DNA from 2 places in the Halobacillus sp. B23F22_5 genome. Region 2 is predicted to be linked to the other one. Evidence: riboswitches for the same ligand, from Rfam matches in the RefSeq annotation. Region 2 holds a riboswitch; the other holds the start of a gene.
What was found. A riboswitch is a leader RNA that binds a small molecule or an ion and turns the genes downstream of it on or off. The one in region 2 is predicted to bind S-adenosylmethionine.
Positions count from the first base shown of each region.

Region 1: linked by a shared signal. The riboswitch ahead of ACGTN9_RS01930 (O-acetylhomoserine aminocarboxypropyltransferase/cysteine synthase family protein) and the one ahead of metC (cystathionine beta-lyase) in region 2 are both predicted to bind S-adenosylmethionine.

Region 1 is NZ_JBIEKI010000001.1:400,461-405,715, forward strand. It holds gene ACGTN9_RS01925 (homoserine dehydrogenase) at 1-738, opposite strand, end outside; gene ACGTN9_RS01930 (O-acetylhomoserine aminocarboxypropyltransferase/cysteine synthase family protein) at 807-2,519, opposite strand; SAM riboswitch class I at 2,666-2,774, opposite strand; gene ACGTN9_RS01935 (DUF2188 domain-containing protein) at 3,563-3,760, shown strand; gene ACGTN9_RS01940 (NAD(P)/FAD-dependent oxidoreductase) at 3,959-5,179, shown strand.
Region 2 is NZ_JBIEKI010000005.1:198,689-203,943, forward strand. It holds gene purU (formyltetrahydrofolate deformylase) at 1-352, opposite strand, end outside; gene ACGTN9_RS09715 (YkvA family protein) at 597-1,073, opposite strand; SAM riboswitch class I at 1,247-1,357, shown strand; gene metC (cystathionine beta-lyase) at 1,444-2,625, shown strand; gene ACGTN9_RS09725 (bifunctional homocysteine S-methyltransferase/methylenetetrahydrofolate reductase) at 2,629-4,488, shown strand; gene metH (methionine synthase) at 4,469-5,255, shown strand, end outside.

The sequences.
Region 1 (5,255 bases), on a different contig from region 2:
TTTATATTTCTCATTATTATCCTGTGCATCCTGAATATCCGTACTAGTAATGTCCTGGATCCCTGTTATTTCTACCTTATTCCAATCCGGCTGGTCATTGAATATCAGCTGGCTTAAAATCATCAGCTTGTTGAATGCATCCGTCCCATCGATGTCATTCGTAGGATCTGATTCTGCATAACCTTTTTCTTTCGCTTCGGATAAGGCAGTTTCGAAATCAATGGAACGCTCGCTCATCGCTGTCAAAATATAATTGCTGGTACCATTTAAGATCGCTTCAATTTTTTCTACCCGGTTGACCTGCAATAGCTGCTCAATCGTACGAATTACAGGAGTTCCACCAGCTGTTGTAGCTTCAAAACCTACTTTCGCATGGGTTTCCCGAGCTTTTTCAAGCAGGAATTTCGCATGCTTGGCGAACATCATTTTGTTTGCTGTGATGACGTGGACACCTTTATCCAAAGCGTGTGTGAGGTAGGAAAGTGCCGGTTCCTCACCTACAATCGCTTCAAATACAACATCCAGTTCAGGAAGGGTAATAATTTCTTCAAAGTTTGTAGTCACTACTATATTTTCCGGAAGGTCCCTGTGTTTAGAAGGATTCTGGACAAGGATAGCAACAATTTCTACTTCCTTCCCCAGGAGGGTCCGGAACCTTTCCTGGTGTTCATGAAGAACTTCGTGAATTCCTTGCCCGACCGTACCGTAACCAAGCAGTGCGGCTTTTATTTTCGTCATGGTAATCCTCCTTCGCCCTTGCATCTGCCGGGTATTCTACCAACAGACTATTTCTATATCTCAGTTTCTTATAAAGTCAGCGCTGCATCCGAGTGATCCGTCGCTTGTCGAAGAGTAACTGCGCGTTCATAAAGGTTATCTCCTGCTACGGTTTCAAGATCCTTATCAAACGTGACAGCTTTATTCTCTTTCACCCAGACCAAAGTTGGAGAGAGGTTAGTGATTTCTTTTTTATTGTTATTGGTTTCAACTGCAGATTCGCTATAGACGATATCGACTTTGGTATCTAGCAGTTCATCTTTTTCAGAGATATCTTTGATGATAAAACCTAAACGTTCCAGCTTTTTAACTTCCTGTTTGCCACTGTCAGAGAGTTCTCCTGCCGTAGTGATGACACGACGTCTCAGGTCGCCATTTTCACGATCCAGAGAGGATCCAAGTACTGTTTGAACAGTGTCTTTTCCTTTGGCCGGCCCCGCCGGGTTTTCTTCTCCTGTAGCGATGGCAATTGCCTGGTCCAGCTCAGCAAGTAAGTCCTCGGTGGATTCCAGTCCGATCGAAAGCCGGATCAATTCTTCTGTAACTCCTGTCTTTTCCAAGTCATCGGCGCTCAGCTGTTGATGAGTAGTGGATGCGGGGTGGATGATCAATGATTTAGCATCCCCGACATTTGCTACGTGAGACCATAGATTAATATTATCAATGATCTTACGGCCAGCTTCTCTGCCGCCTTTGATTCCAAATACGACAATCGACCCTGCTCCATGATGTAAATATTTTTTCGCCAAATGATGGGTAGGGTGGTTTTCAAGGCCAGGATAATTCACCCATTCCACTCCATCATGCTCGGTTAAGTGTTGGGCGACTTCTCGCGCGTTTTCCGTATGCTGTTTGATACGAAGGTGCAGAGTCTCCAGCCCTTGAAGCAATAGGAAAGCATTTTGCGGACTGAGGCAGGCTCCAATATCGCGCAGCAGTTGGACACGCAGCTTGATAGAGAATGCTAATGGACCGACATCGTATGCATAGCGAAGCCCGTTGTAGCTCTCGTCGGGTTCTGTGAATCCAGGAAACTTGCCATTCGTCCAATCGAATCGTCCGCTATCGACGACTACGCCACCGATGGTTGTTCCATGACCGCCGATCCATTTGGTAGCTGAGTGCACGACAATGTCCGCTCCCCAGGTCAATGGTTTACAAATATATGGGGTGGCAAAGGTGTTATCAATGATAAGCGGGATGCCGTTTTCATGAGCAACATCGGCAACTTCTTCAATGTCCAATACATTCAAGCTCGGGTTACCGATAATTTCAGAGAAAATCGCTTTTGTGTTAGGCGTAATAGCTTCTCTGAAATTTTCTGGATCCGTACTGTCTACAAAATTGACGGTGATGCCATAACGAGGCAGTGTATGGGTGAATAGGTTATACGTACCGCCATACAAATTAGTGGAGGCGATGATTTCATCACCTGCAGAAGCGATGTTCAGAATCGCCAATGTGATTGCAGCCATTCCGGAAGAGGTGGCGACAGCGGCTGCTCCATCCTCAAGCAACGCGATCCGCTGTTCGAAAGCATCAACTGTCGGATTCATGATTCGAGAGTAAATATTCCCTGGTTCTGCTAAGCCGAACAAATTTTTGGCGTGCTCCGTATCACGGAAAACATAGGAAGTAGTTTGATAGATGGGCACCGCACGGGATCCAGTGGAAGGATCAGCTTCCTGTCCTCCGTGCAGCAATAGGGTCTCAGGATTGTAGTGATGGGATGAAAAACTCATGAAAATTCCTCCTTCAAATGATTATGAAATAAGCAATCGTTTCGAAAGAGAGAGCATTCCGTTCAGAAAAGTGGGAGGAGTTGAAAGGAGGTAGAGGGAAATAGAAAAGCCCTCTTCCTAAGAAGAGGGCGTATGTACGTTTCCTCCTCTTATCTTTCAGATCCACAGATCTGTAGGAATTAGCACCTTTTCAAGCAATGCTTGATGGTTGCCGGGCATCGTCGGGCCTAGTCCCTCCGCCGCTCTCGATAAGAGATTCGATTGTTTAATCCAATATTTATGCTTGCTACGTATTCTAGATGATAAATTTTTTAAAGTCAAACACTTTTTTATTCTCAGTGGTGAATTTTCTAGTTAAACTCTCTTTTGTTGAAAACTCAGTTTCGGAGAAACTGCTTCCGTTATGGTGGTGATCGTTTGGAGGTCCGGGAAATCACTCGCTTTACATGGGCATGTAGTGAGCTTTCTCAGGCTTCGCCTTCCGGGATCTCACCGATCATGTTGATCCCATAAGACTTTGAATAAGCTTCTTGAAAAAACACCGCACGAAGGAAATGCGTAGCATTTTCGAGGAGTCTCACCGTTTTCCCAGACACCATAGGATTGTAAGAATCTCGAAACTACTATCAAGAGTAGGTACTTTTGGTGCAGAAAGAACGATCAATACAGCAATGTAACGGAATTTTTCTTTAAATTAGGTAAGGATATTCAAAGGTGATTTCGATAATCTTATGTGGCAAGGGGCGTGGGGGAACGGGGAGACTCCTACGGGAAAAGAGTTCCAGGTGAGACCCCACAGAGCGTTAGCTCGAGGAGGCTCAACGGACTCCCGTGGAAAGCGAGTCGTTCCCACACACACCTTTCTCTCAAACAATATCTCGAAATCAAGTCTTCGACTTTTCGGCCGTATAATTGAATTAAGACTGTTAAAAATCAACCACAACGTTTAAAGAGCCTATATTATCAGATAAAGCTGGTGATGTTTTATAGAAGAGCAAAATGGGAACATAGGTAGCAAGAACGAAGGAAGAGGAGTGTATAACATGAAACAATATAGTGTAGAACCTAACAAAGACGTAACAGGCTGGTTTGTAAAAATTGAGGATACAGCTCCGACAGATTTATACGATGAAAAATCGGTAGCCATTGAAAAAGCAGAACAGATGGCACAAGAAAATAAGCCAAGTAAATTATCCATCCAGGATGAAAATAAGGAAGTAATCGAAGAGAGAACGTATTAATACGACAAGCCCCCGCATTTAAATGTGCGGGGGTTTTTAGTGCTTTAAGAAAGTATAACTTTATTAAGGAATTAACGTATAAGAAAAAACTAAGGGTTTCCACATAAGTACCTGGCGACAAGCCAAGTTTTTCTAATGGCAAAAGTCCTCAAATTCACCTATCCTTAAATAAGATGAATGGTGAAAAGGCGGGATAGGATGAACGAAGCTGACTATGATGTCATCATTGTAGGAGCAAGAGCAGCGGGAGCGAGCCTTGCGATATTATTAGGCAGACAGGGAAAAAAGGTGTTATTGATCGATAAAGCATCATTCCCTAGCGATACACTTTCTACTCACCACCTGTCACATCTTGACTATTTAAGACAATTAGGTGTATTGGAAGACGTGGAAAAGGGTGGACTGAGAAAAATAACAAGGATGCGGACCTACATAAAGGACAGTTTGGTTGAAGGACCGCGGACATCATATACGCTGGTTCCCAAACGGGATTTTCTCGATTATATCCTGACCAGACATGCGTTGGATAATTCGACAGTAGAGTTGAGGGAACAGACTCGGGCTGCCGGGCTTATTTGGAACTCAGACCGTGTTTTTGGAGTGGAAGTTATCAATGAAAGTGGGAGCAAAGAAAATATTCATGCCCCTATTGTTGTAGGGGCAGATGGGATGCGGTCAAAAATAGCTGAATGGGTAGGCGCTGAAAAGTATAACGAACTTCCAGCCCTCAGACCGGTATTTTACGGATATTATCAAGGGTTAGAACCGCTGGAGGAGCCCGCCACAGAAATCTTTCTTCAGGACGGTAGAATCGGGTTTTTGTTTCCGATGGAGCATGGGAGAGATTGTCTTGGTTTGGAAATACACCCGGATGAATTCAAAGAGTTTGCCAGTCAGCCTCAGAAAATGTTTGAACATCACTATAAGCAATTTTATCGAATGGATAAAAGAATGAAGCAAGCTGCACTGCAGGGACGCATAACTGGAAGTGCCGGGGTCGAAAACTTTTTCCGGACGCCTTACGGAAAGGGATGGGCACTAATAGGAGATGCAGGTCATAGTAAGGATCCGAGCACAGGTCTGGGCATCAACGACGCCTTCCTGCAGTCATTCTTGTTAGCGGATGCTATTGAACAATATAGTGGCGGAGCTGAGTGGGATGAAGTGATGAAGGAGTACCACAAAAAGCGGGATCAGCAGTTGATGCCATCTTATGAATTGACCCTGGACTACATACAATCGCTCCGGTCCTGGTCACCGAAGGAAACAGCTTTTATGGATACTATGGCTGCAAACCCGATTGTCTGGAACAAAATCACCCCGCATCTTCCTGAATTACTGGAACATCACTCTAAAGATACGCCGATTTTATGGCAAGCGATTAAGCAGGAAGCGGAAAGCATGATGACTGATGAATAATTTATACTAAAAGGCCCTTTCGGTGGAAGGGACTTTTTTATGTTTTTCATAGATTGGAATAGCTGGCTTTCTAGTA
Region 2 (5,255 bases):
GCAGGCAATGCAGTTGTTTGGAAACAAAAATTGCCGTTCTCCTCAGTTCATAGACAAATTTTATGTCCCACTTCATGTTAAAGTTTTCAGCAACCGCCTGAAATTTGCTCTTCAATTCTTCTTCTTTCCCCTGCAAGCCAGGAGAATCGAATTCGATCCGCAAGAAGAATGTACCCTCATAAGCATCTGTCGTATACTGGCTGGACTCCATAATATTGGCTCCATTTTGAAAAAGGAAATTAGAAACAGCCGCTACGATCCCAGGCTGGTCCGGACAGCAGATCAGAAGTCGTCCTTTATCTTTATTTGCTTCTTGAAATTTTCGTAAGTGTTGGTGTGTTGTTTCAGCCATAATAATCCCCTTTACATGTATTACTGTTAGTTTAGTCTTTATCTTATCGCTCTATCCTATAACAAAATATTTGCTGACAGCAAATCAAAATCCCCTCGCTTTGGAGGGGATTTTGATTTGGCCGATCCTACCCCTGTTTAATAGAGGACAGGAGTGATTTTTAATGCTGCATTTCACTTATATTAGCGGCTTTCTGGATATATTTGCGACTTCCAGCATTTTATTTGAGACTGCCCCTAAGAACTTATTGAGCCTGCGAATGATCTTCTCCTTCTTCATCATTGGACTCATCCATCATAAACCTTTCATCAATATTCGCTTTACTGAAGTTTTTGCCGAAATACTTCACCATACTGGCATGTGCCTGCGCCTTGATCGGCTCATCGATATGGGAAACGACACTGTAAATAGCATAAATGATAGCAAGGCTATCATCCGCAAAACCGACGACCGGAATGAAGTCAGGAATAACATCAGCAGGAAAAATTAAATAACCAAGTGCTCCTGCTATCGTAAGCTTGTCTTTCTTTGGTGTATTCGGGCTCTTGAATGTGTAATACAAGAGAAAACTATAGTAAGCGATCTTGGAGCCCAGCAATAATGCATAGCGACCCATTTTGGCAAAAAATTTGTTTTCGGAAAAATATTTACGCCCGGTTTCTACTGCTTTGGCGGGATTGAAATTCTTCAGTTTTTTATTATAATTTTTTTCTTCACTCATCATTTGATTCTCCTTTTCAATAAAAGTGCTTCATTTATTTTACCTTCCCCGATTACATCGTTGTCAATCATTCTCTTCTACTAGAAAATTCGAAAAATTCTCTTCTCCCCCCTTGTAAAATTTATCGCTTTAGTGTAAGTTAGTGAGAACCAATTAAATACTAACTCGATTATTTCTTATCTAGAGAGGCAGAGGGACTGGCCCGTTGAAGCCTCAGCAACCACTGGTGATACCAGAAAGGTGCTAATTCCAGCAAGTTGTGCCAACAACTTGGAAGATAAGAAGAGGAACTTATCATTACAAAGTCTTCTTCTTATGGGAAGGCTTTTTTTATATTTACCCATGATTTTTCAACGAGGAGGAATTATAAATGACCGATCATTCGTATTCTTTTCAGACACGCGTGCTTCATGGAAATCATAAGTTTGACCCGACTACGGGCGGAGTAAGCGTGCCAATCCAGCAGGCGTCCACTTTTCATCAAGCAGACTTTGACAATCCGGGAAAATATGATTATAGCCGCTCCGGAAATCCAACAAGAGAAGCATTGGAAGAAGAGATTGCCAGACTCGAAGGCGGCAATCAAGGGCTTGCGTTCGCCTCCGGCATGGCTGCCATTTCCACCTCGTTCATGATGTTGTCCAAAAACGACCATGTGGTCATTACAGAAGACGTCTACGGGGGCACATTCCGGCTGGTCCACGATGTCCTGCACCGCTTCGGAATCGAGCATACTTTCGTCGATATGACGGATCTGCATGCGGTAGCTACAGCCATTCAGCCGAATACTAAAGTAGTGTACATCGAAACACCTGCTAACCCTCTCTTAAACATAACTGATATCAGCGCTGTCGCTAAGCTCGCAAAAGCGCACCGCTGCTACACGTTTGTAGATAATACATTTATGACCCCAGCCTTGCAGCGGCCGCTAGAACTTGGTGCCGACCTGGTGCTGCACAGTGCCACTAAATTCATTGCTGGGCATAGTGATGTCGTGGCCGGTCTTGCAGTTACGAACCACCCGGAGATAGCCGAACAGCTCCCGTATTTGCAGAATGCGTTCGGATCGATTCTTGGCCCGCATGACTCCTGGCTCGTTTTACGCGGATTGAAGACACTCGACTGCCGTTTGAAACAGTCCACCGAATCAGCAATAAAAATTACACAGTACCTGGCCGACCATCCGCTGATCGAGGAAGTGTATCACCCAAGCCTTAGTACTCATCCCGGCTATTCGACCCATAACTATCAAGCAGACGGTCCTGGTGCTGTCCTTTCGTTCCGACTGAAAGATGAAGCGGCCGTTAGACAATTTTCTAAACACGTAGAAATTCCGGTATTTGCCGTAAGTCTAGGTGCTGTAGAATCCATACTTTCTTACCCGGCGAAAATGTCCCATGCCTCCATGCCTGAACAGGAAAGGCTGAAACGCGGCATCACCGACGGACTGCTGCGTCTATCCGTCGGTCTCGAAAAAGCCGAAGATATCATCAAAGATTTTGACCAGGCATTGCAACAAACCACCAAGCTGGAAGTCGAACTAGGAGGATAACGAATGAGATTAGATCAAGCACTTCAGGAAAAAACATTAATTGGAGACGGCGCAATGGGGACCCTGCTCTATTCTTACGGGGTCGACCGCTGTTTCGAAGAAATGAACTTATCCCATGCCAAAGAAGTACGGAATGTGCACAAAGCTTATGTCCGTGCCGGCGCAGATGTCATTCAGACAAACACATATGGGGCTAATTATATTAAACTATCCCGCTATGGGCTGGAAGATCACGTCAAAGCCATCAATACTGCTGCCGTTCAGCTGGCAAAAGAGGCTGCCGGTGAAGACACTTATGTGGTAGGCACCATCGGCGGTATCCGGGATATTCAAAAAGAAATCCCAACAATGGAAGAATTGAAACGCAGTTTCCGTGAGCAGCTCTATTGCCTGTTGATGAAGGATATAGACGGACTTATTTTCGAAACCTTCTATGACCTGGAAGAGCTGACGACGGTTTTAGAAATTGCTAGGCAGGAAACCGATCTTCCATTGATTACGCAAGTATCGATGCATGAGCCCGGCGTCATGCAGAATGGCATGCCGCTTGCGGATGCGCTTCAACTGTTGGAACAAAAAGGTGCTGACGTTGTCGGTGTCAACTGCCGGCTTGGCCCTTATCATATGATTCAATCATTGGAAGACGTTCCATTACCTGAAAAAGCAGTGCTTTCCGCATATCCGAATGCCAGTCTGCCAGATTACGAGGATGGAAGATTGATTTATCCCACTGATCCAACTTACTTCCGAAAGAGCGCGCTGGATTTATACCGCCAGGGTGCACGTCTGATCGGCGGTTGCTGCGGGACTACCCCGGAACACATTGCTGCGGTCGCAAAAGAAGTGAAAGGCAGAAAGCCGATTACTGAAAAAGTAGTCCCTATTAAACAGCCTTCTGTCCCGAAACAGGCGGACGACAGCAATCGAGAGGAACACCTCCATGAGATAGCAAAGGAAAGACGTTCTATTATTGTCGAGCTCGATCCGCCGAAAAAATTGAACACTGAAAAATATCTGAGCGGAGCAAAGGCATTGAAAGATGCCGGTGTCGATTCGGTCACGCTGGCGGACAACTCCCTTGCCTCTCCCCGTATCAGCAATACGGCAATGGCGACGATTATCAAGCAGGAGTACGGAATCAACCCGCTGGTCCATATCGCCTGTCGTGATCGGAACTTGATCGGCCTGCAATCACACCTGATGGGACTGCACACGCTTGGCATCAGAGAGGTGCTTGCTGTGACTGGGGACCCTACGAAAATCGGGGACTTTCCCGGGGCTACCTCGGTGTATGACTTATCGTCATTCGATTTGATTCACTACATCAAGCAGCTCAACGAAGGCATCTCTTTTTCTGGTAAATCTCTAGGGGAAAAAACTGATTTTTCTGTTGCTGCTGCGTTCAACCCGAATGTGCGTAATCTAAACCGGGCTGTCGGCCGGTTAGAGAAAAAGAGTTCTTACGGTGCCGACTATTTCATCAGCCAGCCGGTGTACTGTGAAAAACAGATGGTGGAAGTCTATGAAGCTACGAAACACCTCAAAACACCGGTCTATATTGGCATTATGCCGCTGACTAGTTCACGGAACGCGGAATTTTTACATCATGAAGTTCCAGGTATCAAGCTTTCACCAGAAATCCGGGAAAGCATGGAAAAGTACAGCCACGATAAGGAACGTGCCCAGGCAGAAGGGATTGCGATTGCCAAATCGTTGATTGACGCTGCGCTTGATTTGTTTAATGGCATCTATCTGATCACTCCTTTTCTACGTTATGAAATGACTGTAGAATTGACGGAATACATCAAACAACAAACTGAAAAGCAGGAAAGGAAGATTTCCAATGGCATCCACATCATTTAAGGAACATCTGGCCAGAAGAATTTTAGTATTGGATGGTGCGATGGGAACGATGCTTCAACAGGCTGATCTGACACCGGAAGATTTCGGCGGGGAAGCCTATGACGGGTGCAACGAATACCTGAATATCACCGCCCCCCATGTGCTGGAGAGGATTCACACTGAATACCTGGAAGCTGGTGCAGATATTATCGAAACCAATACTTTCGGGGCGACCAGTCTTGTTTTGGACGAATATGACCTTGGCCACTTTGCCGAGGAGATCAACATCAAAGCAGCACAGCTAGCCAAAGACGCAGCTGATTCTTTTACAACGGCAGAGAAACCACGCTTTGTAGCTGGTGCGATGGGACCGACAACAAAGACCTTGTCTGTCACAGGGGGAACGACCTTCGATGCCTTGGCAGATGCTTATGAAGAACAAGCCCGCGGTCTGATTACCGGCGGTGTCGACTTGCTGCTTTTGGAAACATCCCAGGATATGCTGAATGTAAAGGCAGCCTACCTGGGGATTACCAGGGCTTTTGAAGCAACTGGCACTGAACTGCCGCTTATTATTTCCGGGACAATCGAACCGATGGGAACGACGCTCGCCGGTCAAAGCATTGAAGCTTTTTATATTTCACTGGAGCATATGAACCCGGTTGTGGTCGGTCTGAACTGTGCCACTGGACCGGAATTCATGCGCGATCACCTCCGCTCCTTATCAGACCTGGCGACAACAGCAACGAGCTGTTATCCAAATGCCGGACTTCCCGATGAAGAAGGCA